3 regions of the Sphingopyxis sp. 113P3 genome follow, and region 3 is predicted to be linked to each of the others. Evidence: predicted binding sites of a transcription regulator. Region 3 holds the regulator's gene; each other region holds the start of a gene.
The links. The regulator LexA, encoded in region 3, represses DNA repair genes until DNA is damaged. The targets are predictions, from matches to a motif close to GTTCCNCNCTTGTTCT.
Positions count from the first base shown of each region.

Region 1: LH20_RS22365 (LexA family protein) is a predicted target of LexA. The motif match lies at 2,631-2,646, and genes of this name have one in related genera.
Region 2: LH20_RS02880 (ribonucleoside-diphosphate reductase subunit alpha) is a predicted target of LexA. The motif match lies at 2,515-2,530, and genes of this name have one in related genera.

Region 1 is NZ_CP009453.1:179,216-189,681, reverse strand. Features, by position in the region: gene LH20_RS22375 (hypothetical protein) at 138-890, shown strand; gene LH20_RS22370 (Y-family DNA polymerase) at 896-2,158, opposite strand; gene LH20_RS22365 (LexA family protein) at 2,163-2,597, opposite strand; gene LH20_RS22360 (helix-hairpin-helix domain-containing protein) at 2,738-2,938, shown strand; gene LH20_RS22355 (hypothetical protein) at 2,948-3,607, shown strand; gene arsH (arsenical resistance protein ArsH) at 3,918-4,664, opposite strand; gene LH20_RS22345 (arsenic transporter) at 4,664-5,950, opposite strand; gene arsC (arsenate reductase (glutaredoxin)) at 5,950-6,429, opposite strand; gene LH20_RS22335 (ArsR/SmtB family transcription factor) at 6,390-6,722, opposite strand; gene copD (copper homeostasis membrane protein CopD) at 6,961-7,890, opposite strand; gene copC (copper homeostasis periplasmic binding protein CopC) at 7,892-8,263, opposite strand; gene LH20_RS22320 (hypothetical protein) at 8,383-8,655, shown strand; gene LH20_RS22315 (periplasmic heavy metal sensor) at 8,652-9,092, shown strand; gene LH20_RS22310 (RNA polymerase sigma factor) at 9,089-9,664, shown strand; gene LH20_RS22305 (copper resistance system multicopper oxidase) at 9,725-10,466, shown strand, end outside.
Region 2 is NZ_CP009452.1:613,631-624,096, reverse strand. Features, by position in the region: gene LH20_RS02885 (CHASE2 domain-containing protein) at 1-1,389, shown strand, start outside; gene LH20_RS24145 (EAL domain-containing protein) at 1,320-1,829, shown strand; gene LH20_RS02880 (ribonucleoside-diphosphate reductase subunit alpha) at 2,569-4,527, shown strand; gene LH20_RS02875 (ribonucleotide-diphosphate reductase subunit beta) at 4,637-5,701, shown strand; gene LH20_RS23880 (hypothetical protein) at 5,817-6,017, shown strand; gene LH20_RS02865 (IS110 family transposase) at 6,097-7,038, shown strand; gene LH20_RS02860 (hypothetical protein) at 7,371-7,877, opposite strand; gene LH20_RS02855 (DUF1465 family protein) at 8,074-8,544, opposite strand; gene LH20_RS02850 (DUF465 domain-containing protein) at 8,635-8,862, opposite strand; gene LH20_RS22690 (YdcH family protein) at 8,958-9,116, shown strand; gene LH20_RS02845 (PilZ domain-containing protein) at 9,168-9,557, opposite strand; gene dksA (RNA polymerase-binding protein DksA) at 9,642-10,103, opposite strand.
Region 3 is NZ_CP009452.1:1,993,134-2,003,599, forward strand. Features, by position in the region: gene LH20_RS09660 (hypothetical protein) at 1-352, shown strand, start outside; gene LH20_RS09665 (sensor histidine kinase) at 349-1,725, shown strand; gene LH20_RS09670 (citrate synthase) at 1,836-3,122, opposite strand; gene gltX (glutamate--tRNA ligase) at 3,160-4,590, opposite strand; gene lexA (transcriptional repressor LexA) at 4,804-5,481, opposite strand; gene LH20_RS09685 (molybdopterin molybdotransferase MoeA) at 5,547-6,737, opposite strand; gene moaC (cyclic pyranopterin monophosphate synthase MoaC) at 6,734-7,207, opposite strand; gene trpC (indole-3-glycerol phosphate synthase TrpC) at 7,283-8,068, opposite strand; gene trpD (anthranilate phosphoribosyltransferase) at 8,065-9,063, opposite strand; gene LH20_RS09705 (anthranilate synthase component II) at 9,060-9,650, opposite strand; gene trpE (anthranilate synthase component I) at 9,657-10,466, opposite strand, start outside.

The DNA.
Region 1 (10,466 bases), on a different replicon from region 3:
CGCCCCTCGCAGCCGTCAACGCCATGATTTATATGCGAAATATCACGATTACGACAGCGAAATCAGCGACTTACTTGGAGAATGTGGGGTGGATGGAGGCATCCCGGCACGGCTTTCTAACGGGGGATCATCGCGGCATGGCCGCGGTTCTTTCCGCAGCGGCAGTCAAGCGCGACCTCGCGCCCGAGGCGCGCATCGGTCCCGCCGGGATTGCCATGCTTCCGAACCGCGCGCCACCCGAGGGGCAACGCTATCGCGTCACCCTCGCTAAGGCGCGCGAAGAACTGGAACGCTACCTGCCCGCCGCCCGACAGCAGGCGGCCGAACGATTGCGCGAATTGATCGGAGAAAGCGCGCCATCTACTGCCATCGCGAATGCACGAACCGAGCTTGCCTATGTCCGGCACGCCAAGGGTCCGATCTACCAGTCCCACCTTTTGACCTATCTCGGCGTGCGGCAGGTCGATGCCGTCGTTACCGCCCAACAAACGCCCCTTGAGCGTGTGCGTGAGATCGGGGCCGCCCTGGGCGTGCAGATCAACGGTCAGCAATCGGCGCAGCTTCAACGCGCCGTGCGGGCGCTGGAGCGGCCGATCCTCCCCCCCGGCCATTCACCCGGGCAAGAGCGGCTTGCCGAGCTTTTCATCAAGAACACGCCCGAAAAGAACCATGCCGATCCACGCCTTTCGCCCGCGCAAGCGATTGTCGATGCCGCCATGAAGACGGCGGCCGATCGGGGTGAAAGCGCCCGCATGGTCGCAACGATCAGGGAGTCGACGCGCCAGCTCGTCGCCGATCGGATCAAGGCTGGCGGTTCACTGGACGGCGAGATCGGCCGCGCGGCGCAGGTGCAGGCACCTGCACCGCGCGATAAGGACCGGAGCCGCTAACGGCTTCATCGCGCAACGGGTATCTCCCCGATCCGGGTCGTCCATGCCGGGCTCTTCTGTGATCGCTTCGTATCGAACGACCGCGCACCGCACCCCTGCGCCGCCAAGATGACCGTGTTTCTCCCAAACCGGCTATTGAGACCATCCATTGCCGCCAACAGCGCGGGTGCCTTGGGATCGGCTGTCGCAAAGAGGTCCGCCTGCCCCGCCCCTTCCGCTGTCAGATCCTCCAGCAAGACGCCGCATTTGGTATAGACGCCTCCCGGTTGAAACATCGCTTCCATCATCTTCCCCGCGATCCCCACGATGATGCGCGGATCGTTGGTCGGCGGGGACAGCCGCGCCGATCGGGATGCCGAAGGCGGGTTCGGGCGATAACGCGAGCCATGTGCGAAGGCGATCAACCGGCTCGCCGCCAGTCCTTGCGCGCGTATCTTCTCGGCCGCACGCGCTGCGCGGCGCGCCATCGCTTCGCGCAGCTCGGCGAGATCGGAGACGGGCGCGCCAAATTGCCGCGTCACTGCGGTCGCCTTGAGCGGTTCGGGCGCCACCTTGAAGTCGTCGCACTCGATCCCACCCAGCTCGCGCACGAGCCGTTCCAGCACCACCGTTCCCACATCGCGTGCGACCGCCGGAGGTAGCGCGGCCAAGTCCGCCGTCGTCTTCACACCGAGCGGGCGGAGCCGCGCTGCCAGCGCGTGCCCGATGCCCCACACTTCTCCTACCGGCCATTGGTCGAACAGACGCCGGCGCAGCTCGACGTCGTGGAGATCGACCACCCCTCCCCACACCTTCTCGGTCGCCTTCGCCAAGGCGTTTGCCACCTTGGATAACGTGCGGGTCGGACCCAAGCCGATCCGGGTCGGCAGGCCGACCGATCGCGCTATATCCTCGCGGACCGCGTGCGCGGCCACGACGTTGCCGAGGCCGTCCGGCAGCACCGGCAGCCGGAAAAAGCTTTCGTCGATCGAGTAGATCTCCACCATATCGGAGTGATCGGCGATGACCGCGTTGAAGCGTCGATTGAGGTCGGCATACAGTTCATAATTGCTCGATCGGAGCTGGATTCCGTGGCGTTTGATCCGATCGCGCATCTTGAAGACCGGGTCGCCCATACGGACGTGCAGCGCCTTCGCCTCTTCACTGCGCGCGATCGCGCAGCCATCGTTGTTGGACAAGACGATGACGGGCACATCGCGCAGGGCCGGATCGAACAATCGCTCCGCGCTGACGTAGAAATTGGCTATGTCGACGATTGCCCATGACACGGCGCTAGCGTCGATAGTCGCGGACGCCGGTCCGCACGACACCCCATATCTCCACCCCTTCCACGGGTGTCGGCTCGTAGATTTGCTGCGCGTTCCGCGCTTCCAGGAGGAGGTCGCCGCGTCTCCGGCAGAGCTGACGGCACACGAAGCCGCCATCCACGATCGCAATAACGATATGCCCCTCGACGGGGCGCGTGTCGCGATCGACCACCACGACGTCGTTGTCGTGGATGCCAGCGTCGATCATGCTCGATCCGCTGATGCGGAAGACGAAACTTGCCGCCCGATCGAGCCGCAGCAACTCGATCAGGCTTATGGCGTCGTCCTGCCAGTCTTGGGCAGGGCTTGGAAAGCCGGCTCCTGCTGCACCAACGATCCGGAGAATGGTCCCCTGCGGCACGTCGGCAAGCGGGACCGGCTGCATCAGAGGCAGCATCAGAGATTCCCTTCACCCTCCATTGTAACACTCGCGCGAACGAAAGGGGAACAGGAGAGTTGAACCATTCGCCGCAACGCGGGGGACGGTTCCTCTTGCGACCGTCGCGACAGATGGCACGATGCGCGTTCAAGGAGATCACGATGCCCGCCACCAACGTCAATACCGCCAGCGCCGCAGAACTCGACGCTGTTCCGGGTCTCAATGGGCATGGCCCGGAGATCGTGCGCTACCGCGAGGAGCGCGGCGGCTTCAGCGATTTGCGCCAACTGGAGGAAGTGCCCGGACTTGCCGGAAAGGTCGACGGCAGCAGCGCGGCCCTTACCGTGGGCGACGCGAATTGAGAGACGAGCATGAGTGACACGGACGCAGATGACGACGACGATGGCGCCTATTATGTCGTACCCGAAGAGGCGATCCAGTATCTGCCGCGAGAATGGCAAGAAGCGATCTACGCGCGTGCCGAGGACGGTCGCAAAGTCTTGGAAGCCGCCGACAAGGAGCTGAAACAGCTCTCGCGACTATCGCTGTCCTTCTACCACGTGACGGTCCTGAAGCACATCAGGGACAAGCTGGCCGTCTATCGTTTCAAGGCGGATATGGCCGCGTTCCTCGAATTGGACATGCTAACGACCGCCTTCGTCGCCACCTATGTCCGGCTTCACACCGGAGGGAGCGGCAGCGGCTTCGCTCGCGACGCGCTGCCCGAGGCGTTGCGCAGCGCCCATGACGAAATCATCGATATGCGGAACAAGCGATATGCCCATGTTGCAGAACACGATTCCGTCAACGATGAAATGGAGATCCAGGAGGATGAAGGGCGCTTCATCGTCAATCTAGGCTTCCGCTTCGGGTTCTATATCGGAGGGTCGAACGACTGGACGAAGCTCGTCGATGCGCTCGACGAGATATTCGCCGAGCGAGGTCAAAAGATCGTCGAGCGGCTTCAGGCCAGGACCGGTAGAGAATGGTCGATCGCGCAAGGCCCCCCTCCCGACGCGACGCCGACCTGACTGGAGGGGGCGCAGCCGGCACGGGGTCTAAGGATCGGTCCTTAGCGTGTCATTCCGCCCCGAGCCGGAACCGATTGAGGTGCATAGATTGCGTGACGGGTTAGGTGACACCGCTCGATGCCGATCGAGCCGGACAGGCGCTCCGTCACACATACGCACGTTTGCGGATCGTCCCGTTTCTCCATCTTCAACTGGCCATGTTGGGAAAACCCATTGGGGAACAGACTTGGGAAAACCGTGCAGTCGCGACGCGCGCGATCAGCGCAAACTCCCCGGCTGTCTCGCTACGGGTTCCCAATCGAGAAAGGCGTCAGGACTGTGGCGCGGTCGCGATGTTCGACAGGTCCGTGGCCGGATTGATCGGCATCCCGGCCTCCCTGCGCTCCGAGTAGCGATCGATAAGCTGGACGGTGTGGGGGCGCAGCAGGACGGTAAAGCGCACCAGTTCCTCCATCAAGTCCACGATCCGATCGTAATAGCTAGACGGCTTCATGCGACCGGCGTCGTCAAACTCGTTGAACGCCTTAGCGATGCTCGATTGGTTGGGGATCGTCACCATCCGCATCCATCGGCCCAACACGCGCAGCGTGTTGACGCTGTTGAACGACTGCGACCCGGCCGACACCTGCATCACGGCGAGCGTGCGGCCCTGCGTCGGACGCATCCCACCCATCGAGAGCGGCAAGTGGTCGATCTGCAACTTCATGATGCCGGTGATCTGTCCGTGCCGTTCGGGGCTGCACCATACCTGCCCTTCCGACCACATCGATAGCTCGCGCAACTCATGGACGGCCGGGTGATCGTCGCCAGCGTGCTGATCAGGTAGCGGGAGGGTGGACGGATCGAAGAGGCGCGTTTCGCAGCCGAAAAAGCGGAGCAGACGCGCCGCTTCCTCGACGCACAGCCGGGAATAGGATCGTTCGCGCAGCGAGCCATAGAGCAGGAGAATACGCGGCGCCGGATCGATCGCGCCCAGCCCCAGCGCCGGCCGCTGGATGGCATAGGCGGTATCGAGTGCCGGCAGATATTCGGGGTCGGCAAGGTCGCGAAGGGGCATCAGGTAAGTCCGATCCGCAGCGCGAGCGCGGCAAGGGTGATGAGCAGGACGGGCACGGTGAGCGTGACCCCGACCCGGAAATAATAGCCCCATCCGATCCGCACGCCCTTCTGCCCCAAGACGTGCAGCCACAGCAGCGTGGCGAGTGAGCCGATCGGCGTCAGCTTGGGGCCGAGATCGCAGCCGATCACGTTGGCGTAGATCATTGCTTCCCTGATCGCGCCCGTCGCGTGGGTCGCGTCGATCGAGAGCGCGCCTAACAGCACGGTCGGCATGTTGTTCATCATCGACGACAAGACGGCCGCGATCACGCCCGTTCCCAGCGCCGCGCCCCACACCCCGCCTTGGGCGGGGCGGTCGAGCAGCGCCGCCAGATGATCGGTCAGGCCCGCGTTCCGCAGGCCATAGACGACCAGGTACATGCCGAGCGAGAATATGACGACCTGCCACGGCGCGCCGCGCAGCACCTTGCCGGTCTGGATGACATGGCCTCGCCCCGCAGTCACCAGCAGCAAGATCGCGCCGGCAACGGCTACGGCGCTGACCGGGACGCCGAGCGGTTCCAGCAGAAAGAAGCCGGCGAGCAGCAGGGCAAGGACGATCCATCCGGCGCGGAAGGTCGTGGTGTCGCGGATTGCGGCACCGGGCGCACGCAGCGCGGCCACGTCGTAATTTCGCGGTATATCACGTCGAAAGAAGATCAGCAGCGCGCCCAGTGTGGCGGCAATCGACACCAGATCGACCGGCACCATCACGGCTGCATAGTCACCGAACCCGATCTTGAAGAAGTCAGCCGACACGATGTTAACGAGGTTCGACACGACCAGCGGCAGGCTTGCGGTGTCGGCGATGAACCCGGCCGCCATGACGAAAGCCAGCGTCGCCTTGTCCTTGAACCCCAGCGCCCGCAGCATGGCGATGACGATCGGTGTCAGGATCAGCGCCGCACCATCATTGGCGAATAGCGCGGACACCGCCGCGCCGAGCAGCACGGTCAGGACGAACAGCCGACGACCATGCCCCCCGCCCCAGCGGGCGACGTACAGCGCCGCCCATTCAAAGAACCCGGCTTCATCCAGCAACAGGCTGATGACGATGATCGCAACGAACGCGGCCGTCGCGTTCCAGACGATGCCCCATACTACCGGCACGTCGGACAAGGTGACGACGCCTGCGAGCAGCGCCACGACGGCCCCGCCTATCGCGCTCCACCCGATGCCGAGGCCTTTGGGTTGCCAGATGACGAGCGCGATCGTCGCGACGAAGATCAGGACGGCAAGAAGCATCAGGCGACGCGCTGGCCCGAAGCATCAACCACCTGTTCGCCGTCTTCCTTGGCAAACGCGGCAAGCTGGCCACTCGGCAACAGATCGAGGACGGCTTCGGAAGGGCGGCACAGCTTCACGCCGAGCGGCGAGACGACCAGCGGCCGGTTGATGAGGATCGGATGCGCCATCATCGCGTCCACCAGCGCGTCGTCGGACAGGAACGTGTCGCCTAGGCCCAGCTCCGCATAGGGGGTTCCCTTCTCGCGCAGCAGCTCGCGAGGCGTCATGCCGGCGCGGTCGATCAGCTCGACCAGCAGCGCGCGTGCGGGCGGGGTTTTCAGATACTCGACCACATGCGGTTCGATGCCGGCATTGCGGATCATGGCGAGGGCGTTGCGTGACGTGCCGCACGCAGGGTTGTGATAGATGACGATATCAATGGCCAAGGGGCGTCCTTTCAGCAGCAAGGGGCGAGTTCGGCGAGGAGCGGCACACATAGTTCGGGCGAGCCGGCGCAGCAGTCCTTGACGAGAAACAGGGTCAGCGCGCGCAGGCCGCCCAGATCGGCGCGGTAGATGATCGACCGGCTATGCCGTTCGGATCGGACCAAGCCGGCGCGGGCGAGGATACCGAGGTGCGCCGACATAGTGTTTTGCGGCACGTCAAGCTGACGGGCGATTTCACCGGCCGCCAGTCCGGTCGGTTCATGGCGAACCAGCAAGCGAAACACATCGAGCCGTGTTCCCTGTGCGAGCGCACCAAGAGCAGCGATTGCCGAATCGATTTCCATATATCCAGCATAGCAGATATATCGGTTAACGCTATTGTCTCGCGCCTGTTGGTAGATCACGTGTCTCGCCACTCACCCGCAACGGGTTTCGGGAGGACTAAGGGCGTCCCAAAACTCGATCCCAGTTGGGAAGGGCTGCATGACCTTGCCGGCCCTTCGGCTGAAAGGTTGCGCGGAAGAATGCGAGAAGATGGTCGCGTAAGTGGCGTCGGGCGACCTTGATCGGTCGCCCTACTCTTCACATCGCCGACATGGGTGGTTCGAGCGTTCCCAGCCATGCGACGAGCGCGAGGATCGTAATGGCACTGACCGCCTCGATCCCGAGGCTGCGCCGTAAAGCGCTGAGTGCGCCGCGTTGATCGCTACCCGGCAGCGCTTGCTCCAATGCGGGCGTCAGCCGGAAGCGATTGAGCGATGCCAGCACCAGCATCGCGCCGAACAAGACGAGCTTGGCGAGCAGGAGCTGGCCGTAAAGGGATGTGGCGAGCTTTGGAAGGTTGCCTACACCGACTAGCAGCCATGTATTGACGAGGCCGGTAACGATAATGGTGCCGACCACGATCGTACCGACCAGGCCGAACCCGTGCAGTACACGATGCGTAAGCGTCAGATGAGCCGCGTCGGCCCGGCGGGTAGGGCGAGCCACAAGCAGGACAAGGCCAAACAGCGCCCCGACCCAAGCACCGGCTGCGAGCAGGTGGAGAATATCGGCAAGGAGGTGAGCCCAGCCTTTTGCGCCCTCATCCATCGCACCGTGCCCGGTCCAGGCGAGTGTCGCCAGCGCCACAGCGCTGGCGATCACCACGACGCCGAGGAGAGGCGCACGTCCGGCCGCCGCCAAGGCGGCGACCGACGCCACGACCAGCGCGGTCATGCGTGCTTCCCATGCCGTGCCTATGGTCGACCCGGAAAGCAGCATTCCGATCGCCTCGCGATCGATTGGCCAGGGCGGTGTGCCCGCCATCGCCGCAGCGAGTAGCGCGAGTGCGATGGCGGAGAGCAGAAGGCCCAGCAAACCGAGACCGACGAGCCAGAGGCGCAACGCGAGCGCGCTGGCGCGCTCGCGTCCCTTGAGGCCGTAGAGGCCGAATGCCGACAGGCCGAACAGCCCGCCCAGCGCCAGAAAGAGCGCGAAGCGTACAGCGATCAGCGGCCAGTCGGTTTCCACGTCACTTGACCGCGAAGGTGTAGTTGCCGGCGACGCGGTGGGTGTCGCTCGACACGACATGCCATGCAACGGTGTAGCGGCCCGGAGCGAGCGGCGCCTTGGGCGTAAGGACAAGCGTGCTGCCGTCACCGGCGACGGCTGCCGTCGTCGTGATCTTCATCGGCGCGTGCGTTGCCCCGCCATGTCCGGTCATCATGAGATCGGCGCCGGAGAACTTCGGCATCAGCTTTTCGCTGAAACGCAGCTCGATACGGGCAGGCTTGTCGACGGTCGCATTCGCGGTCGGCGAGGCTGTCACGAGTTTCGGATGAGCCTGCGCTGCGCTGGCGATGCCGAGAAGGGCGAGGGCGGTAGGGAGGAAGATGCTACGCATGAGATTACTCCGTGGGTTCGTGCCCTATCTACGCGCCCCGGTCGCGCACCCCTTAGCCGCCCGATGAGGGATGTCGGGCAATCCTGCGTATGAAATGCTAGTGGGGTGGAGTGGAAAGCATGGACGAACTGGACAGAGCATTGGCGAGGCTGGCGGGCGCACCCGCCCCTGCCGCGCTGGACGGCATCGAGACGCGGGTACTTGCACGGATCGGCTCGCGGCCCGTCGTGCGGCAGGCCGGCATCGGTCTTGGCGTAGTGACGGCAGCGGCGCTTGCGATCGGCATCGTCGGAGCCGAGCTGCCCGTCGCTGCCCGCCCGACCGTTTCCCTGGCCCCGCTTGGCGGAGCGTCGCCGCTTGCGCCTTCCTCCTTGCTCCTGGGTGAGCAATGACCTCGACGACGCGCATCGTTCTCGGTGTCGTGCTCGCCTTTCTGGCCGCGATCGGAGGCGTGTTCGTCGGGCGGGCGCTGTTGCCGCAGCCCAAGCAGCCAGGTGCCGCGCTGCATGACGTATTGCACCACAAGCTGACGCTCGACGACGGCCAGCAGGCACGGTTGAAGGTGCTGGAAGATCGCTTCGCGATGCAGCGGCGTGCGCTCGAGCTCGAAATGCGCGCTGCCAACACCCGGCTCGCCGAGGCGATCCAAACCGAACATGGCAATGGCCTCAAGGTCGCAGCCGCGGTGGACCAGAGCCATGCGGCGATGGGCGAGCTGCAAAAGGCGACGCTCGCGCATATCTTCGCCATGCGGCAGTTGCTGCGACCCGATCAGACCTCCCAATTTGATGCCGCGGTGGTGAAGGCACTCACCGACGGTCAGGGGTGAGCATCGACTGGACCGCATTGTCTGACGGCGAACTGGCGACGCTCAGTATCGCCGGCCGTCAGGCGGCCTTTGCGGAAATCATGCGCCGTTACCGTCAGCCGGTTTTTCGGCTCGCGCGTGCCTCTGTAGGCGAAACCGATGAAGCGCTTGATCTGGTTCAGGAAACCTTTGTTGCCGCGCATCAGGCGTTGCCGCGCTACGACACGCAGCGCGCGATGAAGGCATGGCTGTCGACGATCGCGATCAACAAATGCCGGGATTGGGCGAGGAAGCGCGCCGTTCGCCGTTTTCTGTCCTTCGGCTTCGCGGCGGAGGATCAGGCTGACACCCTTCCCGACAACGCCGTGCCGATCGATGACAGTGCAGCCGATCGCCAGGAGCTTGATCGGGTGACGCGCGCTATCTCGACGTTGCCGGTCAATCTGAAGGAGCCGCTGGTGCTGCGGACGATCGAGGGCTTGAGCCAGGCGGAGACGGCCGAGGTGTTGGGTATCAGCCAGAAGGCGGTCGAAACCCGCCTTTATCGCGCGCGGGCGCAGCTCATGGAAAAGTTGAACGCGGCTAAGGGATGATCGGGCGAGACGCGTAGAAGGGGTGAGGGCCGATCGCGGCCCGACCCTTGAGGAGCTTCGATGTCGCGCGTTCTCGATCGCCGCCAAGTGCTGCGCGGTGCCACCATGGCGGGAGGCGGCCTTGCCCTGTCGGCCTATATGCCGGCGTGGGCGCAATCCGTTTCCGCTGGTATCGCCAAACCGTTGCCGACCGTCTCGGGCGAGGACATTACGCTGAGGGTCGCGCATCAGAAGATGATGATCGACGGGCGGGAAAGCCACGCGATTGGCATCAACGGCACCGTGCCGGCACCGCTGATCCGCCTGCGCGAAGGCCAGAATGTGCGCCTTCATGTCGTCAACGACCTGGACGAAGAAACCTCGATCCACTGGCACGGCCTGCTGGTGCCGTTTCAGATGGACGGTGTTCCTGGCATCAGCTTTCCCGGCATTCCAGCGCGCTCGACCTTCACCTACGAATTTCCGATCATCCAGAGCGGCACTTACTGGTATCACAGCCATTCGGGGCTTCAGGAACAGGACGGTCACTACGGGCCGATCCTGATCGATCCCAAGGACCCGGACCCGGTGCAGTTCGATCGCGAGCACGTCATCGTGCTATCCGATCACAGCTTCCAGCATTCGCATTACCTGTTCGACCGGCTCAAGAAGGAGTCGGGCTATTTCAACCGCCAGCGCCAGACCTTGGCCGGCTTGCTCGCGGGCAAGGATCAGCCGCTCAAAGAGCGGTTGATGTGGGGCAAGATGCGGATGGACCCAGCTGACGTCGCCGACGTGACCGGATCGACCTACACCTATCTGG
Region 2 (10,466 bases), 1.4 Mb from region 3:
TATCAAATCTGGCAGGTGTGGAATGTTCCCCTGATGTACGAAGCGGACGGGCGGCTGTTGCCGAGCGTAGCCGCTGCGCTCGCGAACAGGCGAACTGCCCGGCCCGCCGAGTTCCGTCTCGATTTCTCCTACAACCTGTCGACGATCACCGAATATAGCGCGATCGACCTTATGGAAGGTCGGATCGGAGAACGTGAACTCCGCGGCAAGGAAGTCATTTTCGGTCGCACGGCGTCGACCTTTCCCGACCAGCACTATCTTCCTGGTCACGACCTCGTGCCTGGTCCCTATATTCATCTTATCGCTGCGGAAGCACTGAAACGTGGCACTCCGGTGAATATTGGCTGGATGCCACCGTTTCTCGTCGCTCTAGCGACGATGCTGATTGCATTGCTTACCAGGCTGGAGAGGCATTTCACCTGGATTGCGCTGGGCGTTGTCCTTCTATTGATCTTTGCCAAGGTCATGCTCAGCGCTTCGCTCGTCACCTCGTCGGTAGGCGTTGCCCTCTTCTTCGTCGCCGCGGTCAGCGCCAACGTCTCGCGCAGGCGGCGCCGCTTTTCGGCGCAGCGTGAAAATCCGGTCTCGGGCCTTCCCAATTTCGAGGCACTGCGCGGCCAGACGCCGTTCGGCAGCGCGACCGTCATCGCGGCAAAGCTCGTCAATTTCGAGGATCTCGCCGCTTTCCTTCCCGGCGAGGGCAGCCAGCAGCTCGTCGACCAGGTCGCGCGCCGCCTCACGCTTGCCTGTCACGGGACGCAGCTCCACCACGATCTCGATGGCACTTTCGCATGGCTCGTTCCCTATTATCAGCATAGCCAGATCGAGGAGCATCTCGCGGGGCTTGCAGCGCTGTTCAACGCCCCGCTGACCATCGGCGAACTCAAGATTGACGTCGCCATCGCTTTCGGCGTCAACGACGAATTTGAAGGCTCGAATGCCCAGCGTCTCGCCGCGGCGCTGGTCGCGGCTGAAAAGTCGATCCGCACGCGGGCGCTGTGGACCAAATATATGCCGCGCCAGAAAGAGGATGCGGGCTGGCAGCTATCTTTCCACTCGCAGCTCGAAGATGCGCTCGCCGGGGGGGACATCTGGGTCGCCTTCCAGCCGCAATATGAGATTGCAACCCGCAGGCTCGTCGGGGTGGAAGCGCTTGCGCGCTGGACGCACCCGACGCGCGGCCCCATCCCGCCCGACGAATTCATCGTTCAGGCTGAAAAGAGCCAGGACATCTATCGTCTCACCCTTTTCGTGATGGATCAGGCGATCCGCTCATCCGCTCATCCGCTCATTTGCGAAGCCGCGGGTTGCCGGTCAATATGTCGGTCAATCTGTCGGCTACGCTCCTCGACCATAGCGACCTGGTCGGGACGATCCGCGTCATGCTGACGGCGCATCATCTGCCCCCCGAAGCGCTCACCATCGAAATCACGGAAACCGCGCAGATCGAGAACAGCCGTCAGGCACGCCAGACGCTCGCGCAATTGCGCCGGACGGGAATCCGTCTGTCGATCGACGACTATGGCACGGGGCAGTCGAACCTTGAATATCTGACCGAAATCGAGGCCGATGAGATCAAGATCGACAAGCGATTCGTGATGACCATGCGCGATTCGCAGCGAAACTTCGAAGTGGTTAAATCGACGATCGATCTCGCGCACCGCCTCGGAGCCGTGGCAGTAGCCGAAGGCATTGAAGATGCCCCGACAATGGCGCTGCTCGAACAGCTCGGCTGCGATGTCGGCCAAGGTTATCACCTTGGAAAACCGCAGATATTCTCCGAACTCGCAGCCTCACTCCTCGCCTCGCCCCACAGCCGCTCGGCCTGACTGCCAATCTGGTAGCGTTTGTTAAGGTTAAGACTCGCTTTACCTTATTTTTTAAGGTATACGGCGCGTTAACTGTCCTGGTTGGCAGTGGGCATCAGGAGATCTGAAATGGGTTGGTTGTGGAAGTTCCTGGGCGGCGGCGGCACCGGCAGCGGTGGCACTCCGGCCTGAGAATCCAGCAAGGATTTTCAAAAGGGCTCCAGCATCGCTGGGGCCCTTTTTCATTGCCAGATCCCGCGCGTGTCGGCCCTCAGGTCGTGGGCAATGGGTGAGCCAATTTTTCCTGAGCACCTGGCCGTCTCGGAAAGGCCCATCGATCATTGCGGCAAGAGGCTCCAGGAGTAGGAAATTTTTTCGCCCCCCTTTTCTCCTGACCTCCGATAGACCTCAACCCCGCGGAAAGCCTCAGCTCAGAGGCGCGAGACGTGCAAACTGAGCGATGAACCGAATCAAAATGTCGACGAATTGAGTCATTCATTCGTCATTTACCGTCTTGCATCGCCGGGCCGACGTGGCACTATAGATGGTGGGTCAGCCGACGGGGGCACCCAATAATTAGTATTTGGCCGAAAATGGCGGATTTCCGTCGCCCCTTTCATATGGGCACGGGAAGAACCCTTTTGCGCCCTAAAATATGTCCCCCGAAGGCGCGATAAAATGCTAGGCTGGGGCTTCGTCCCCGAGTCGAACAAGACGGGAACAAAGCGCGCTCGGGCGCGCTCATTATGGGGCGAGATCGATGGATTTTCGGGAAACGGATCGGGTGGAGACGAACGACGTGGCGACGATGGAATTGGCGAAAAACGACGCGTCCCAAGCGACCGAATCGGCCGGCGATGCGAAGAGCGAGCCTGCGGCACCCGCGAAGCTGAACGACACCGGCGAACCCAAGGTTCACGCCCGGCGCTTTAATGTCCTCACCGACGCGAGCCGCGATGCGCTCCTTACCGATTTTGGAAAGGAGACGCTTCAGGACCGCTACCTTCTGCCCGGAGAATCCTATCAGGATCTCTTCGCCCGCGTCGCATCAGCCTATGCGGACGACCAGGATCATGCCCAGCGCCTCTACGACTATATCTCGAAGCTGTGGTTCATGCCCGCGACCCCCGTGCTCTCGAACGGCGGCACGGGTCGCGGCCTTCCGATCAGCTGCTACCTCAATAGCGTCGACGACAGCCTCGAAGGCATCGTCGGCACCTGGAACGAGAATGTGTGGCTGGCCTCGCGCGGTGGGGGCATCGGCACCTATTGGGGTAATGTCCGCGGCATCGGCGAGCCGGTGGGCCTCAATGGCAAGACCAGCGGCATCATCCCGTTCGTCCGCGTGATGGACAGCCTGACTCTCGCGATCAGTCAGGGTTCGCTCCGCCGCGGTTCGGCCGCCTGCTATCTTGATATTTCGCACCCCGAGATCGAAGAGTTCCTCGAAGTGCGCAAGCCCTCTGGGGACTTCAACCGCAAGGCGCTCAACCTGCACCACGGCGTGCTGATCACCGACGAGTTCATGGAGGCAGTCCGCGACGGCACCGAATTCAACCTCCGCAGCCCCAAGGACCAGAGCGTCCGCGGGACTGTCGACGCGCGCTCGCTCTTCCAGAAGCTGGTCGAGACGCGCCTTGCCACCGGCGAACCCTACATCATCTTCATCGATCAGGTGAACCGGATGATGCCCAAGCATCACCGCGACCTCGGCCTCAAGGTCTCGACCTCCAACCTGTGCAGCGAAATTACCCTGCCCACGGGACGGGATCATCTGGGCAATGACCGCACCGCAGTCTGCTGCCTTTCGAGCCTCAACCTCGAAACCTGGGACGAGTGGAACGGCGACAAGCGCTTCATCGAAGACGTCATGCGCATGCTCGACAATGTCCTTCAGGACTATATCGACCGCGCGCCGCCCGAAATGGCACGCGCCAAATATTCGGCCAGCCGCGAACGGTCGGTCGGCCTCGGCGTCATGGGCTTCCACAGCTTCCTCCAGGCGCGCGGCCTGCCCTTCGAGGGCGCAATGGCCAAGTCCTCGAACCTGCGCATCTTCAAGCATATCCGCAGCCAGGTCGATCAGGCATCGATGCTGCTCGCCAAGGAACGCGGCCCCTGCCCCGACGCTGCCGATCAGGGCGTCATGGAGCGCTTTTCGTGCAAGATGGCGATTGCGCCAACTGCATCGATCAGCATCATCTGCGGCGGCACCAGCGCCTGCATCGAGCCGATCCCAGCGAATATCTACACCCACAAGACGCTGTCGGGCAGCTTCGTGGTCAAGAATCCGCACCTTGAAAGCCTGCTCGTCGACAAGGCGAAGAACAGCGATGCGGTATGGAACTCGATCCTCGAAAAGGGCGGCAGCGTTCAGCACCTCGACTTCCTGACGCAGGACGAGAAGGATGTGTTCAAGACAAGCTTCGAGATCGACCAGCGCTGGCTGCTCGAACTTGCAGCCGACCGCACCCCCTATATCGATCAGGCGGCGTCGCTGAACCTCTTCATTCCGGCCGACGTCGAGAAGTGGGACCTCTTGATGCTCCACTACCGCGCGTGGGAACTTGGCATCAAATCGCTTTACTATCTCCGCTCGAAATCGGTGCAGCGCGCCGGCTTCGCGGGAGGGGTCGAGGCTGACAACACGCCCGAGGCCGCGAAGTTCGAACTGTCGGCCGGGACGACCGACTACGACGAGTGCCTGGCTTGCCAGTGACGCTCGCTCCGCCCCTCGCCAGCGAAGCTGGGGTCAGCGGCGTGTATTGAGGTGAGCAATGCCAGCCTGGGCTGACATGACGATAGAGATTTGACGCAAGGATAAACCGATGCCTTTGTTGGAAGCCCGCAAGACCTACAAGCCCTTTGAATATCCCTGGGCCTATGATTTTTGGAAGCGCCAGCAGCAGATCCACTGGATGCCCGAAGAAGTGCCGCTGGGCGAGGATTGCCGCGACTGGGCGCAGAAGATCAGCGACCACGAGCGCAACCTCCTGACCCAGATCTTCCGCTTCTTCACCCAGGCAGACGTCGAGGTGCAGGATTGCTACCACGACAAATATGGCCGCGTGTTCAAGCCGACCGAGATCAAGATGATGCTGACTGCATTCAGCAATATGGAGACGGTTCATATCGCGGCGTACAGCCACCTGCTCGACACGATCGGCATGCCCGAAAGCGAGTATGGCATGTTCCTCGAATATGACGAGATGCGTGCCAAGCACGATTATATGGGCACGTTCGGCGTCGACAGCGACGAGGATATCGCGCGCACACTTGCCATGTTCGGCGGCTTTACCGAGGGGCTTCAGCTCTTCGCCAGTTTCGCGATGCTTATGAACTTTCCCCGCTTCAACAAGATGAAGGGCATGGGCCAGATCGTCAGCTGGTCGGTGCGCGACGAAAGCCTGCACTGCGAGGGCATCACCCGGTTGTTCCACGCCTTCGTCAAGGAACGCGACTGCCTGACCAAGAGCGTGCGCGAGGATATCATCGACTGCTGTCAAAAGACCGTGCGGCTCGAAGACGCCTTCATCGACCTTGCCTTCGAACAGGGACCCGTCCCCGGCATGACTCCCAAGGAGATCAAGCGCTACATTCGCTACATCGCCGACTGGCGCCTCGGCCAGCTTGGATTCCAGCCGATCTACATGATCGACGAGCACCCCCTGCCCTGGCTTGCGCCGCTCCTCAATGGCGTCGAACATGCGAACTTCTTCGAAACGCGCGCCACCGAATATTCGAAGGCTGCGACCCGCGGCGACTGGAACACCGTCTGGCAGAGCTTCGACAATCGCAAGAAAGCGAAGGCCAATGACGACGGCGCTCCTTCTCTTGAAGCCGAAAGCGACGGCGAGGATATGTTCAAACAGGCCGGCATCGCGGCAGAGTAAGCGCCGTTAAGCTCCTCCCATCGGGATCGGCATTGAAAGTGCCCGGATTCCCGCTGGTTGGAGCGGGTGCGAGAGGACGCCGCGGCAGCCAGCTGGAAAGGGCCGAAGGCCACACATGACCGAGAAGAAGCCCAAAGCGAAATTGCTGATCCTCAGCCAACCCCAGCGCGCCTGCCTCGAGGGTCTGTCTTGTCTTATGACTTTTCTGGCGGTTGTGGGCATTAAGGGCTGCCCGATCCGGGGTGGCCACCCCGGATCGGGCGGAAGGGGATGGATCGAAGTTGTCTCGGTCGTGGAGGACCGTCGATTAGTGTGATCACCCCTTTCTTTTCCACCAGACCTGGACGGAAACCAGGGCTTCGGGCCCGGATGACAAGAGTAGGACAGCGGAAAAGATGGACAATCCCATACCCCAAACCATCGGCATCGACATCTCAAAAGCGACCCTTGATGTATATGCCCATCCTGCAGGCTGCGAGCGGCAATTCACCAATACCGCCAAAGGCCACAGGGAGCTGATAGATTGGCTCGGGCAATGGCAGATCGATCGGATCGCCTATGAGGCTACTGGCGCATACCACCGACAGCTCGAGCAGGCTTTATCGGACCTGCCATGCGTCAAGCTCAACCCGGCTCGCGCACGGCGGTTCGCCCAAGCGATAGGCACTCTCGCCAAGACGGATAAGATTGATGCGGTGATTCTGGCCCGTATGGCGACGACGCTCCAGCCTCCCGTACGCCCGGCAAATACGCCCAAGCAAGCCAAGCTCGCCGAATTGATCAGCGCTCGCGATGGCTTGGTCCGTGATAAGATCGCGCTTCAAAATCAAGCGAAGAACCTGACGCTACCTCTCCTCAAGCGTCAGCACAAAAAGCGCCTGGATCAGATTGAGCAGCATATCAAACAGGTCGATGTCGAGCTTGCGACGATCATTGCTGCTGACGCAGAGTTGGCGCGGCGGCACGAAATCATCTCCAGTATTGCCGGGGTAGGCACACGTACCGCCGACCAGTTGGTCGCAACCATGCCAGAGCTAGGAGCACTGGATCCTAAACAAGTCGCTTCCCTTGCAGGCCTGGCTCCCGTCGCCCGTCAATCGGGGCAATGGAAAGGGCGCAGTTTTATTCAAGGGGGACGGGCCAATGTAAGACGTGCGCTTTACATGCCGGCCCTCGTTGCCGCCCGCTACAATCCAGATCTCAAAGCAAAATATCAAAGCCTCATCGCGTCCGGAAAACCGGCAAAGGTCGCTGTGGTCACACTTATGCGCAAGCTCATCGTCATGGTCAACGCGCTGATTAAAGCCGACCGCCTATGGGTTGAAAAACGGGCTTGATCACAACGGAAACTAACCGCCGTCCCCAGCTTCCAAGCGATCCGATTCGCGACGAACTCGTCGCATTGGGCCTCGTTGCGCCACAAGGTGCGAAATGGACGCTCACACCGACAGGCAAGAAGGTTCTGGCGGCGGGGTCCAACCGGCGAAACAAGGGCGGGTTTTCAGTTTAAGCTCACGCGCCCGACCCTCGACCCGCGTGTCGGCCGAGATCTTGCCCAGGTGCAAGTCGCCGCGCCCGCGCATGACGCGCGGGCGGATTTTCCAACCGGCAGGGCGCGCCCACCGGCGACGAGGCAGGGTCCCAGTGGCAGCGCGAACGCCGGGTCGGATTAGTTCACCATAACCCCGCTCGGCACCGCGCCCACGCGGGCCGCGGCGAACAGCACGCCGCCGCGCACCGCCTCGGGTGTGCCGTCAAGCAGGGGCAGCATCACCAACTCGCGCGTCGTCTCGCTGTCGTCGTCGACAACCAGCCGTAGCGACGAGTAACCAAGACTGCTGCGTTCGATCACCACATCGCGAATTGCCTCGAGCGGCCACGACAGGCCAGAGGCGCGATAGAGCCGTACGCCGTCATGAAAGATCCACGCCTCGCGATGGCGCCAGAGCTGCAGGCAGGTCCAGAAGACAAGCAAGGCCGCAAGCATCGCCGCGCTTGCCGCTATCTCGCCGAAGAGCACAGCGCGGAACATCGCCGCCGCACCGTCAGCTGCAACCGGGATCGCCTCCCTGGCAGCGATGGCGAAAAAGACGAGCGCGCTCAGCGCCTGCCCGGCCAACAGCGGCTTTGCCTTCAGCGCCGCGATCACGATGATTTGTCGGTCCCGATTGGTCATCACGAGCACACATAGGTACGGCGCTGCGGCAGCGCCAGCATGGAAGGCAATCCTGCCGACACCGCAGCCGCGACATGGTCGGCTTCAAAGCGCTGGCGCAGGAACGGCAAGCATAGGGGCGTGCCTGATCGGGCATCTGCCAGGGGGCGCTGCACTCCCACCGCCGCCCCACAGTGAAGGATAAGCGCCGCGCTTCTTAAAGGCGCGCCGCGAGCTGCTGGAGCATCGCCTGCACCGGCTGGGCGGGTTCGGCAGCGTTCCAGCCTGCCTCAAGTCCCGCGATACGCTCGAAGAGGCGCTCGCTTGCTGCAATAATCCGGCCAATATTCGGTTCGAAGGCCGCGCACACCGCCCAGTCGGCAGGGATCGGTTCGCCGATGCGCGCGGCGCTGTCGTGCGGGCCCGCGCCCGCATCGCCCGCGATCATCGCGCGGCGGTGAAGCAGCCAGGCGATGATGTGCATCAGCCGCGTCGTGGTCTTCAGCGATTCGCAGGCGAGGCTCAGCTGAAGCAGGCTGTCGCTGCGCCCGGCGCCGAAATCACGCGCGGCCGAAAAGGCCGAATGCGCCTCATCGGCAAGCAGCATCGCCTCGACATAGAGATTTTCCACTTGCGCGCGCTGCACGGGCGATGTGGCTGGCAGATGATCGGAGCCCCCTCTGGTCATGCGGGGACGATGGCACGGGCACGCGCCAGATCGCAACGCCGCTAACCATTTTTGTGAGGGACAACGCGTCCCGTTTTGAATTCGCGTCGGTCAGGCGATGATGTCGGGGATGATCTGGTCCTCGCACCACGCGATCTCGTCGCGCAAGCGCAGCTTCTTTTTCTTGAGCCGGGCGAGCTGGAGCTGGTCGGGGACCGGGCCTTCGCTGAGTGCGATAATCGCAGCATCGAGGTCGCGGTGCTCGACGCGGAGCAGTTCAAGGCGCTGGGCGATGTCTTCGGGGTTCACGCCCCTCCTCCTGCCACGATCACGGCCCATCCGCAACGGGGACCGGATGAGCGAATCGCCACGACATTCGCCGCAATTCATGATTTACTCATGAGCGCCAATCGAGTCGAAAAGGAGAATGGCAAATGAGCATTTCGCACCTTTCCGCCCTGAAGTCCCGTCACGCGGACCTCGATGCGAGAATTGCGAATGAAGAACGGCGCCCCGCCCCCGATGCGGCCCTGCTGGCGCAGATGAAAAAGCAGAAGCTTAAAATCAAAGAAGAGATGCTCGCGGTCAACTGACCGGCGCGCGTCCCTGCCGCCTCCGCTGGCGCTTCCCTTTCGCGGATAGCGTCAGCGCCGGCGGTAGACGGGGCCCCGATTGAGCCCCAATCGCTGCAGATGCGGCGGAAGATCGGGTTTCGAAACCACCTGACGGCGCACCGCCTGCGGATTGACCGGGCGGTCGAAGGCGATGCCGAATTTACCCTCGCCGACCCATACGATGCGTCCGGGCACCATGCCGACATTGCGAAGTTCAACCTCGACGGTGCCGCCCTGCGTTACCTTGGCAGGGCCTTCGGCGAGCATACCGCCGACGGACAGATTGCGCACGCGTACCGTCACAGGACCCTCGACCCCAGGAAGGACGAGGTTCGCCTGGAGAAACAGGCTGTCGCGATCGGAGCTGCGCGACAGCGCAGCCACCTGTTCGTCGAGTGTTTCCGGTATCCGCGATTCCATGCGCCCCATTCCCGCACCCAAAGTTTCGAGAGGGCGACCCTAAAAGCGAGCCCTTGCAGAAACGTAAATGGGCCGAGACGGCGGTCAGTCTTCGCGCGAGATACGCTCGTTGCGCTCGTGCCTCTCTTGCGCCTCAAGCGTCATCGTCGCAATCGGCCGTGCCTGCAGCCGCGCGAGAGAGATAGGCTCCCCGGTTACCGCGCAATAGCCATATTCGCCTTCATCGATGCGGCGAATCGCAGCGTCGATCTTAGCGATCAGCTTGCGCTGGCGATCGCGCGTGCGAAGCTCGATCGCCCAGTCGGTCTCGCTGGAGGCGCGGTCGGCAAGGTCGGGTTCGCGCAAGGGGCCATCCTGCAAGTGCGCCAGCGTCGATTCGGCTTCGGACAGGATCGACTTTTTCCAAGCGAGCAGCAGGCCGCGAAAATATTCCTGCTGCCGCTCATTCATGAACGGCTCGTCTTCGCTGGGAATATAGTCCGAATCGAGATTGGATTTGGCTTGGCGAAGCGCGTCGGCACCAACATCGGCAATCTGGGTTGGCATAGCGGCTTTTCGCGTCCTTTCCTCTCGCCTGGCCGCCGTGTGACGGTCCGAGGGATTGCGCCGCGCCTATACCGAGCCACCGGTTGCGATACAAGCGCCTAAGCTGCTGATAGAAGATGGGGCTGAAGCACGGCTGAACCGCGGGACCGATTCTCGCCGGCCCCCGCCCCCTTCGGACAATGTGATTTCTCGGGCTTCCCAAGCGGCCACGGTTAACCATTGGCCGAAATTCGGGTCTTTCCGTTCCGTTTCGGGACACAAGGGATCATTCAGGTTGATTCCGCTCTCCAATTCCCGCTCTCGGACAATCAAACGCGGTTAACGCAATTGTCGCGTTCACAAAGCTTTGGCCTTTTGCCGCTA
Region 3 (10,466 bases):
CGCCGCTGCCAGCTGGCACCGCGCGCTCGAAGCCGAAGGCGCTCTCGCCGAAGCGGCGGCGCGCGCGATAGCACGGCATGACTGGCCTGCGCTCATCGGGCTCGCTGCGGCCGCACACCGCCAGCCCTACGCCGCGATGGCGCTGACGCTGCTCACCGCCGAAACCGCAGCATTGCCCTCGCTGCTTGCCCCGCTTCGCATCGAACGCACGGCGATTGCACCGCTCGAGGCGTCGCTTTCCCTGCTGCCCTGCCGCACGATTTCGGGCAGCGCCGCGCCCGACGAAGATTATGCAGCTCTCCTCTCGGCGCGTGCCGGGAGCCTCGTTCCGCCCGCGGAGGGCGGGACATGATCGCGCCCATCGTTCGCGGCCGGATCGACCGGGCGGGTGCGCTCATCAGCGCCGACGCACCGCTGCTGCGTCTTCAGCAGCGGGCGGGAGCCGGGCTTGAGAAGCCGCTTGCGCTTCCCCATCTGGCGCGGCTCGCCGCGCTCGCCCAGCGGCTGCAGCGCGAGATCAGCCGTCCGCTCCATGCCGCCGATGATCACAGCGACGTCTTCGCGCTCGTTCGCATCATTCCTGATGCCGAGGGCGCAAGCCTCGAGATCAGCGATTGGCGCACGCGCCCGGTCACCCAGCCGCAGGCGCCGGTCGAGAGCGAGCTGCCGGTCGCAGCCGATGGCTGGAGCTGGGAATGCGATGCGCGCCTCCGGCTCATTGCGCTGCGTCCCGGTCCTGAGGCCGCGCCGGTTCCGGAGGATTGGGAAGGCCGGTCCTTGTCGGAACTCTTCGAGCTGCAACCCGATGGTGACGGGCATTTCGCCGTCCTCCGCGCGCTCGCGCGGCAGACGTCGTTCAAGGGCCAGTCGGCGCAGGTGGAGGCGGCGGGAGAGCGGACCCCTACCATTCTCTCGGGCGATCCGACCTTCGATGCAGCAGGGGGATTCACCGGCTTTCGCGGGGCCGCCGTTCCAGGCGCCGTGCCGGGCGAAGCGGCTCCGGTGCGCTCGCCCGCAGACCCGGTATTCGGGTCGCTCCCACTTTCGGACCCGCAGTTCGGGCGGCGGATCGATGGCGCGCTGCGCGGGCCGCTCAGCCGGATCATCGCGACCGCCGAGACGATTTCGGGACAATTCGACGGCCCGATCCGCGCCGATTATGCGCGTTACGCCGGCGATATCGCGCATGCAGGGCGCCATCTTCTCGGCCTCGTCGACGACCTTGCCGACCTCCAGAATATCGAGCGCCCGGGTTTCAAGGCGGCGCGTGACGAGATCGACCTTGGCGATCTGGCCCGCCGGGCCGTCGGGCTGCTCGGGATGAAGGCGGAGGAAAAGGGTATCCGTATCGACGCGCCGCGCACCGACGATCAGGCGCCCGCATATGGTGAATTCCGCCGCGTCCTCCAGGTGCTGCTCAACCTCCTTGGCAATGCGATCCGCTATTCGCCCGAGAATTCGCTGATCTGGATCCGCGTCGACCGCGAGGGCGACCGGGCGACGGTGACGGTTGCCGACCAGGGGCAGGGAATTTCGGCCGAGCAGCAAGCGGTGGTGTTCGAGAAGTTCGAACGCCTCGGCCGCACCGACAGCGGCGGGTCGGGGCTCGGCCTCTACATCGCCCGGCGGCTCGCCCGCGCGATGGACGGCGATCTCACCGTCGACAGTGCCCCGGGGCAGGGCGCGCGCTTCACGCTCAGTCTCCCCGCGCGCGAAGGGGCATAAGGCTCATCCTCCAGGCGCGAATGGGCTGCTCCTGAACGGCTCATCCCGAAAAGAAAGGGCCGCGCCTCGGCGCAGCCCTACTCTCTTTCGCATTTGCGGGGGCTTCGCGCTCAGCGCTTCTCCACCGGTACATAGCTGCGCTGCGCCGGGCCCGTGTAAAGCTGGCGCGGGCGGCCGATCTTCTGCGCCGGGTCGGAAATCATCTCGTTCCACTGCGCGACCCAGCCGACGGTGCGGGCGAGCGCGAAGAGGACGGTGAACATCGTCGTCGGGAAGCCGATCGCCGACAAGATGACGCCCGAATAGAAGTCGACGTTCGGGAACAGCTTCTTCTCGATGAAATAATCATCATTGAGGGCCATTTCCTCAAGCTGCAGGGCCACGTCGAACATGGGATCATTGACCTTGAGCGCGGCGAACACCTCGCGCACCGTCTTCTGCATCACGGTCGCGCGCGGGTCGTAATTCTTGTAGACGCGGTGGCCGAAGCCCATCAGGCGGAAGGGATCGTCCTTGTCCTTCGCCCGCGCGATATATTCGGGGATGCGCTCGGGCCGCCCGATCTCGCGCAGCATGTTGAGCGCGGCTTCATTGGCGCCGCCGTGCGCCGGACCCCACAGGCAGGCGATGCCCGCCGCGATGCAGGCAAAGGGATTGGCGCCCGAGGAACCGGCAAGGCGGACCGTCGACGTCGACGCATTCTGCTCATGGTCGGCGTGGAGGATGAAGATGCGGTCGAGGGCGCGCACGACGGCGGGGTCGACCTGATATTCCTCGGCGGGGACGCCGAAGGTCATGCGCAGGAAATTATGCGTATAGCCAAGGTCGTTGCGCGGATAGACGAACGGCTGGCCGACCGAATATTTATACGCCATCGCCGCAATCGTGGGCATTTTCGCGATGAGTCGGTGGCTGGCGATCATGCGCTGGTGCGGATCGTTGATATCGGTCGAGTCGTGATAGAAGGCGCTCAGCGCACCGACAACGCCGCAGAGGATCGCCATCGGGTGCGCGTCGCGGCGGAAGCCGCGGTAGAAGGTCGCGAGCTGCTCGTGGACCATCGTGTGGCGGGTGATGGTGTTGTCGAACCGGGTCAGCTCGTCCGCGCTCGGCAGTTCGCCGTTGAGCAGCAGATAGGCGACTTCCATGAAGCTTGAATGCTCGGCGAGTTCGCCAATCGGGTAGCCGCGGTGGAGCAGCACGCCCTCGTCGCCGTCGATGTAGGTCAGCTTCGACTCGCAACTCGCGGTCGAGGTGAAGCCGGGATCATAGGTGAAGGCGCCGGTCTGACCATAGAATTTGCGGATGTCGACAACATCGGGGCCTACGGTTCCCGACAAAATCGGGCTCTCGATGCTCGTGTCACCCAGGGTGATTTTGGCGGTCGGTTCGGTCATGTTTCTTCCCCTGTGTGGAGGGCCAAAGGCAATGTGGCTACGCCCCTGCCGGAAAATTGTGCGCTGCGTCAAGTCGCGCCAGACTGGCGTCGCGGCCGAGCAGCAGCAACACGTCGAAAATTCCCGGCGACACGGCGCGGCCGGTCAGCGCGGCGCGCAGCGGCTGGGCAAGCTTGCCGAGCCCCAGCTCTGCAGTTTCGGCGGTCTCGCGAACCGCCGCTTCGATGCTCTCGCTGGTCCAGTCGGTGAGACCCCTGAGCCGCTCGGTCACATCCAAAAGGAGGCCCTCGGGCGCATCGCGCAGCAGCTGGGCGGCCTTCTCGTCCATCTCCAGTTGATCAGGCAGAAAGAGGAAGACGGCGCCCTCGGCGATTTCGCCGAGCGTCTTCGCGCGCGGCTTGAGCGCGCCCATCGCGCGGGTGAGGAGCGCGCGGTCCGCATCGTCAAGCGGCCGTCCGACCAGCGCTTCGACGCGCGGCGCAACGAGGCCGGCGAGCCGCGAATCGTCCGCTTCGCGAATATAATGCCCGTTCAGATTCTCGAGCTTCTTGAAGTCGAAGCGCGAGGGCGAACGGCCGACATTGGCGAGGTCGAACCATTCGATCGCCTGCTCGCGGCTGATGATCTCGTGATCACCATGCCCCCATCCGAGCCGCAACAGGTAATTGTTCACGGCCTCGGGAAGATAGCCCATCTCGTCCCGGTAGGCATCGACGCCGAGCGCGCCGTGGCGCTTCGACAGCTTCGCACCATCGGCGCCGTGGATCAGCGGGACATGCGCGTAGACGGGCTCGCGCCAGTTCATCGCGCGGATGAGCGCCGATTGGCGGAACGCATTATTGAGATGATCATCGCCCCGAATGATGTGCGTCACCCCCATGTCATTGTCGTCGACGACGACGCTCAGCATATAGGTCGGCGTTCCGTCCGAACGGAGCAGGATGAAGTCGTCGAGCTCGGCATTCTGCACCGTCACCTCGCCCTGGACGCGGTCGTGGATGGTCGCCGAGCCCTCCTGGGGAGCGCGCAGGCGGATGACGTGCGGCGCTTGAGGGTCGCCGTCATCCCGATCCCGCCACGGACTGCGCACCCGGAAGGGTACGCGCCTTTCCTGCGCCTCGGCGCGCATGGCGGCAAGCTCGTCCTGCGTCAGGTAGCAGCGATAGGCCTCACCCCGCGCCAGCAGGTCGTGCGCGACCTCGGCGTGCCGGCCCGCGCGCGCAAATTGATAGACCGCCTCGCCATCCCAATCGAGATCGAGCCACTTCATGCCGTCGAGAATCGCGTCGATCGCGGCCTCGGTCGAACGCACCCGGTCGGTGTCTTCGATCCGCAACAGGAATTTGCCGCCGTGGTGGCGCGCAAACAGCCAGTTGAAAAGCGCGGTACGCGCGCCGCCGATGTGCAGGAAGCCGGTGGGCGAGGGGGCGAAGCGGGTCACCACGGCACTGCCGGTCGCTTCGGTCAAATCAGTCTGGTCTGGGGTTGCCACCACGAAGTCTTTCACTCGTTTTTGCCGTCGCCGGCGGGGGCCGGGACGGATCGGGGGTGCCCCTAGCATGGCGACATGGCCGCTTCAAACGCCCATTCGCGTCAGCGCCGCCCCGTCGGTGCGGCGGGCCAAATTCCCATGGGACGCCCGCGCTACGCCGCGCACATTGGCGGCGGCGGAGGCTCGAGGTCAGTGGTAGCGGCGAAGCAACCCGGAAAGTCGCCCTTGAACCATGACGCGCTCGGCCTCGTAGCGCTGCGGCTCGTAAGCGCTGTTCGCCGGGTCGAGGCGGATCATGCGGCCCTCGCGGCGGAAATATTTGAGCGTCGCGTCCTGCCCGTCGACCAGCGCGACGACAATGTCGCCTTCGCGGGCGGTGCTGGCTTTCTGGATCAGCGCATAATCGCCGTCGAGAATACCCGCCTCGATCATGGAGTCGCCCGAAACTTCAAGCGCATAATGCTCGCCCGAACCCAGGAGCGCGGCCGGAACCGAAAGCTGGTTGTGATCTTCGAAGGCCTCGATCGGCACGCCCGCGGCGATACGGCCGTGAAGCGGAACCTCGATGATGTCGTTCGCAGCGATCGGCCGCGCCGCTGCAGGCTTGCGCAGCGGCAGCACATTATGGTCGCTCGGCGCCTTCGCCCTTGCAGCTTCGGGAAGCTTCAAGACCTCCAGCGCGCGCGCACGGTTCGGGAGGCGACGCAGGAATCCTCTTTCTTCAAGAGCGCTTATCAAGCGATGTATGCCCGATTTCGACTTGAGGCCCAGTGCCTCCTTCATCTCTTCGAACGAGGGCGAAATGCCGCTGGCGTCGAGCCTTTGCTGGATGAAGTGGAGCAGTTCGTGCTGCTTAGCGGTCAACATCACTCGATCTCCATAAGTGGCTCGCCGGACATAAGGAGAACGATAGTGGAACAGAGCGGAACTTGTCAAGCAATCGCGATATAGTCAGCGCTTTCGAGCGGCGCGCGCGCGGGCGCGCGCGGCTCGCGGATCACGAGCGCATTGGCGGCGGCGAGCGGAACGGTCTGGCCGCTGTCCTGCGAGGCAAAGGGGGTGAGGCCGTCTGCATCGAGACGGGCGCGCAAATAGTCTCGCCGCTCGCCACCCGCCGCGAGCGGCGCTGCGAGCGGCGCCTGGCGGACGAGCGGGAGCGGCGCGCGCGCGCCCGCGAGATGGCGGACGAGAGGGAGGAGGAACAGCGTTGCGGTGACGAACGCGGAAGCGGGATTGCCCGGCAGGCCGAGCAGAGCGGCCGTGCCGATCGTCCCGGCGACGAGCGGCTTGCCAGGTCGCATCGCGACCTTCCAGAAATCGACCGACCCTCCCGCGCCGGCGAGCGCGCCTTGGATATGGTCATGATCGCCCACCGAGGCCCCCCCGATCGTGACGATGACGTCATGATGTCGCGCAAGATCGCGCAGGACATTCGCGATCAGCGTGCGATCGTCGGGTGCATGAAGGGGCAGGCCCACCTCGGCCGCCTCTTCCTTAAGCATCGCGGCGAGCATCGCACCATTGCTGTCGGGTATCTGGCCCACGCCAAGCGGATGACCCGGCGGGACGAGTTCGTCGCCGGTGGTCAGAATTGCAACGCGGGGGCGGCGGCCTACCGCTGCCGCAGGCGCGCCTGCCATGATCGCGGCCGCGATCGCGCCGGGCGTAAGCCGCGCCCCAGCGGCAAGCAGGCACGTCCCCGCGGCAAAGTCGCCAGCGCGCGCGCGCACATGTTTTCCGCGCGCCGCCGGGCCTTCGCCGGTCAGCACCAGGGCCGCGCCTGCTTCCGCGACATCCTCTTGTACCACCACCGTATCGGCGCCGGGGGGAAGCATTGCACCGGTAAAGATACGCATTGCCTCGCGCGCACCGATCGCGCGCGACGGCATCGCGCCCGCAGCCACCTCGCCCGTGATCGACCATGGCCCTGGAAGATCCTCGAAGCGTATTGCATAGCCGTCCATCGCCGATAGCGCGGCGGCGGGTTGATCGCGCAGCGCTGTGACATCTTTTGAAAGAAAACGGCCAACCGCATCGGTAAAGGGGATATTCTCGGGTGCAAGCGGTGCGGCGAGCGCCAAGATGCGTGCCTGCGCTTCCTCGACGCTCAAGAGCAGCTTCATTCGGCGCGCCAGTCGCCTGAGCGGCCGCCGCTCTTCTCCAAGAGACGGATGCCCTCCAGCACCATGGCCCGGTCGAGGGCCTTTGCCATATCGTAAAGCGTGAGAAGCGCGACCGAGGCGGCGGTCAGGGCCTCCATCTCCACCCCCGTGGGACCGGTTGTCGCGGCACTCGCGCGAACCAGGATGCCGCCGTCTTCCCAGGCAAAGTCCACCGTCACCTTGGTAAGCGCGAGCGGGTGACACAGGGGAATAAGATCCGCGGTGCGCTTTGCCGCCATGATCCCGGCGATCCGTGCGGCGGAAAGCACGTCCCCTTTGGGCATGTTCCCGGCGCGAATCGCCGCAAGCGCCGCCGCCGCCATGCGGATCCGCCCTTCCGCAATCGCAAGCCGCTCAGTCGCCGGCTTGGCGCCAACGTCCACCATATGCGCTGCGCCCGTTTCGTCGAGGTGAGTCGGTTTGTCTTTCATCGCGGTAAGCGAAGCAACGCAGGGCAGAAAAGGCAAGGGGGGGAGCGGTGAGGGGCAGGGGGCAAGGCCCGAGCCTCATCCCTCAAGCAATGCCTTGGTCGCGGCGGTGACGTCGCTCTGGCGCATCAGACTTTCTCCCACGAGGAAGGCATGGACGCCGTTTGCCGCGAGCCGCGCGCAATCGGCGTGCGTTGCAATGCCGCTCTCGCCGACGAGGAGAGTCCCTGCCGGTACCAGCTTTGCGAGGCGCTCGGTGACGGCAAGGTCGGTCTCGAAGGTGCGTAGGTCACGGTTGTTGACCCCGATCAGGCGCGATTCGAGCCGGGTAAGTGCGCGCTCGAGTTCGGCCTCGTCGTGAACCTCGACGAGAACGTCCATGCCGCGTTCGCGGGCGGCCGCCTCGATCTCGCGCATCGCGCCGTCGTCGAGCGCGGCGACGATGATCAAGATCGCGTCGGCGCCGATCGAGCGCGCTTCGGCGACCTGCCAGGGGTCGATCATGAAATCCTTGCGCAGCACCGGGAGGCTGCACGCCGTGCGCGCGGCGATCAGATACTCCTCATGCCCTTGAAAATAGGGCGCATCGGTCAGAACCGAAAGACACGCCGCGCCGCCTGCTTCATAGGAGCGTGCATGCTCGGCAGGGTTGAAATCTTCGCGGATCAACCCTTTGGACGGCGAAGCCTTCTTGATCTCTGCAATGAGACCGAGGCCGCCCGCGGCGATTCTTGCCTCGAGCGCTGCGGCAAAACCGCGCACAGCGCCGCCGTCGACGGCGTCGAGCGCGGCGATGGACCGCGACTTGCGCCGCTCGGCGACTTCGACCGCTTTGGTCGCGAGAATTTCGGTCAGTCTGTTCATTTATAGGCGATCCAGCAGTTGAGCAGCGCGTTGGCGAGCCCTTTGTCGATCGCCTCGGCGGCTTCCTCGACCCCGTCCACAAGGGTTTCCGCGTGGCCTGCGACGACGAGGGCTTCGGCTGCATTGTAAAGGACCGCGTCGCGGTAGGCGCTGTGCTCGCCCATCAAAAGCGCGCGGAGCGCCTTCGCATTATAAGCTGCATCGCCGCCGCGAATGGCCGAAATGGGGTGCGTTGGCAGGCCCGCATCGGCGGACGTGCTGCGCTGCATCCGCACCCCTTCTGCGGTGATGACCGCGACTTCATTGCCGCCCGCCAGCGACAGTTCGTCGAGCCCTTCGTCGCCCGAGATCACGCGCGAATGATCGGTGCCAAGCTGGTGGATCGCCTCGGCATAGACGGGCACATAGGCAGGGCGCGCAATGCCGATGAGCTGACGCCGGACGCGGGCCGGATTGGCGAGCGGCCCCATGAGGTTGAAAATGGTGCGGCGGCCGAGCGCCTTGCGGATCGGCATGATGCGCTTCATCGCCGGGTGATGGTGCGCAGCGAAGAGGAAGCAGATGCCCAGATCGGCAAGCTGCGCCGCCGCTGTCTCGCTCGCGCGCGTGAGGTCGAGGCCGAGCGCTTCCAACGTATCGGCGGCGCCCGCCTTCGAAGACGCGGCCCGGTTGCCGTGCTTGGCGACGGGGACCTCGCACGCCGCCACCACGATCGACACGGCTGTCGAGACGTTGAGCGTATGATGACCGTCGCCGCCGGTGCCGCAAACGTCGATCGCGCCTTCGGGGGCATCGACCGGGATCATCCGCTCGCGCATCGCCTGCGCGGCCGCGGCGATCTCGACCATCGTTTCGCCGCGGTCCGAGAGGGCCGCAAGGAAGGCGGCCACCTCTTCATCCTCGCCGCCTCCGTCGAGCATCGTCTCGAAAGCATGCGCTGCCTCGTCGGGACCGAGAAGCGCGCCGGGGTCGGGGAAGGGGCCGAAGCGGCTCATGCCGCCCGCCGCTCGGCGACCGGCAATCCGGCGATCCGGAGGAAATTGGCGAGCATTGCGTGGCCGTGTTCGGTTGCGATGCTTTCCGGGTGGAACTGGACGCCGTGGATCGGCAGCTCGACATGGCGAAAGCCCATGACCGCGCCGTCGTCGCTGGTTGCGTTGATGGCGAGAACGGGCGGAATCTCGACGACTTCAAGACTGTGATAGCGCGTCGCGGTGAGCGGCGAGGGAAGATTGGCGAAAAGCCCGGTCCCGTCGTGGCAGACGGGCGAGGTCTTGCCGTGCATCAAATGGCCGCGCTGGACGATGCCTCCGAAATGCTGGCCGATCGCCTGATGTCCGAGGCAAACGCCGAGCAGCGGCGTCTTTGCCTCGGCGCAGGCTGCGACAAGCTCGAGACTGATTCCGGCCTCGTTGGGCGTGCACGGGCCTGGCGAGATGAGAATCGCGTCCGCACCGCTCGCCATGGCTTCGGCAGCGCTCAGCGCGTCATTGCGCTCGACCCGAACTTCAGCGCCGAGCTCGACCAGATAGTGGACGAGGTTGAACGTGAAGCTGTCGTAATTGTCGATGACGAGGATCATGATGCCCTACTGCCCGTAACCTGGGGTGCCCGCAAGCCGCACCGCCTCGCGCGCAGCGGCGAAGAGCGCTCCCGCCTTGGCCTCGCACTCGCGCTGTTCATATGCAGGGTCGCTGTCGGCGACGATGCCCGCGCCCGCCTGGACGTGCATTTCGCCGTCCTTGACGATCGCCGTGCGCAGCACGATGCAGCTGTCCATATTGCCGTCGGGCGCGAAATAGCCGACGCCGCCCGCATAGGGCCCGCGCGCGTCGGCTTCGAGCTCGGCGATGATCTGGCACGCACGGACCTTGGGCGCGCCGCTGACCGTCCCCGCCGGGAACCCCGCAAACAGCGCGTCGATCGCGTCCTTGTCGGGTGCGAGGCGCCCGATGACGTTCGACACGATATGCATGACGTGGCTGTAAAATTCGACCGTATAGCTGTCGGTGACGGTGACGCTCCCCCCTTCGGCGGCGCGGCCGACATCGTTGCGGCCAAGATCGAGCAGCATCAGATGCTCGGCGCGTTCCTTGGGATCGGCGAGCAGGCTTTCGCGGTTCTCGGCATCCTCGGCGCTGGTCCGGCCCCGGGGGCGGGTGCCCGCGATGGGCCGGATAGTGATCTCGCCGTCGCGCACGCGAACGAGAATCTCGGGCGACGAGCCGATCAGTGCGAAACCGGGAAGGTCGAGGAAATAGAGAAAAGGGGAGGGATTGATGCGGCGCAGTGCGCGATAAAGATCGAACGGCGGAAGGTCGAACGGCGTCGAAAAACGCTGCGAGAGCACAACCTGAAAAATGTCGCCTGCCGCAATATAGTCCTTCGCGGTGCGGAC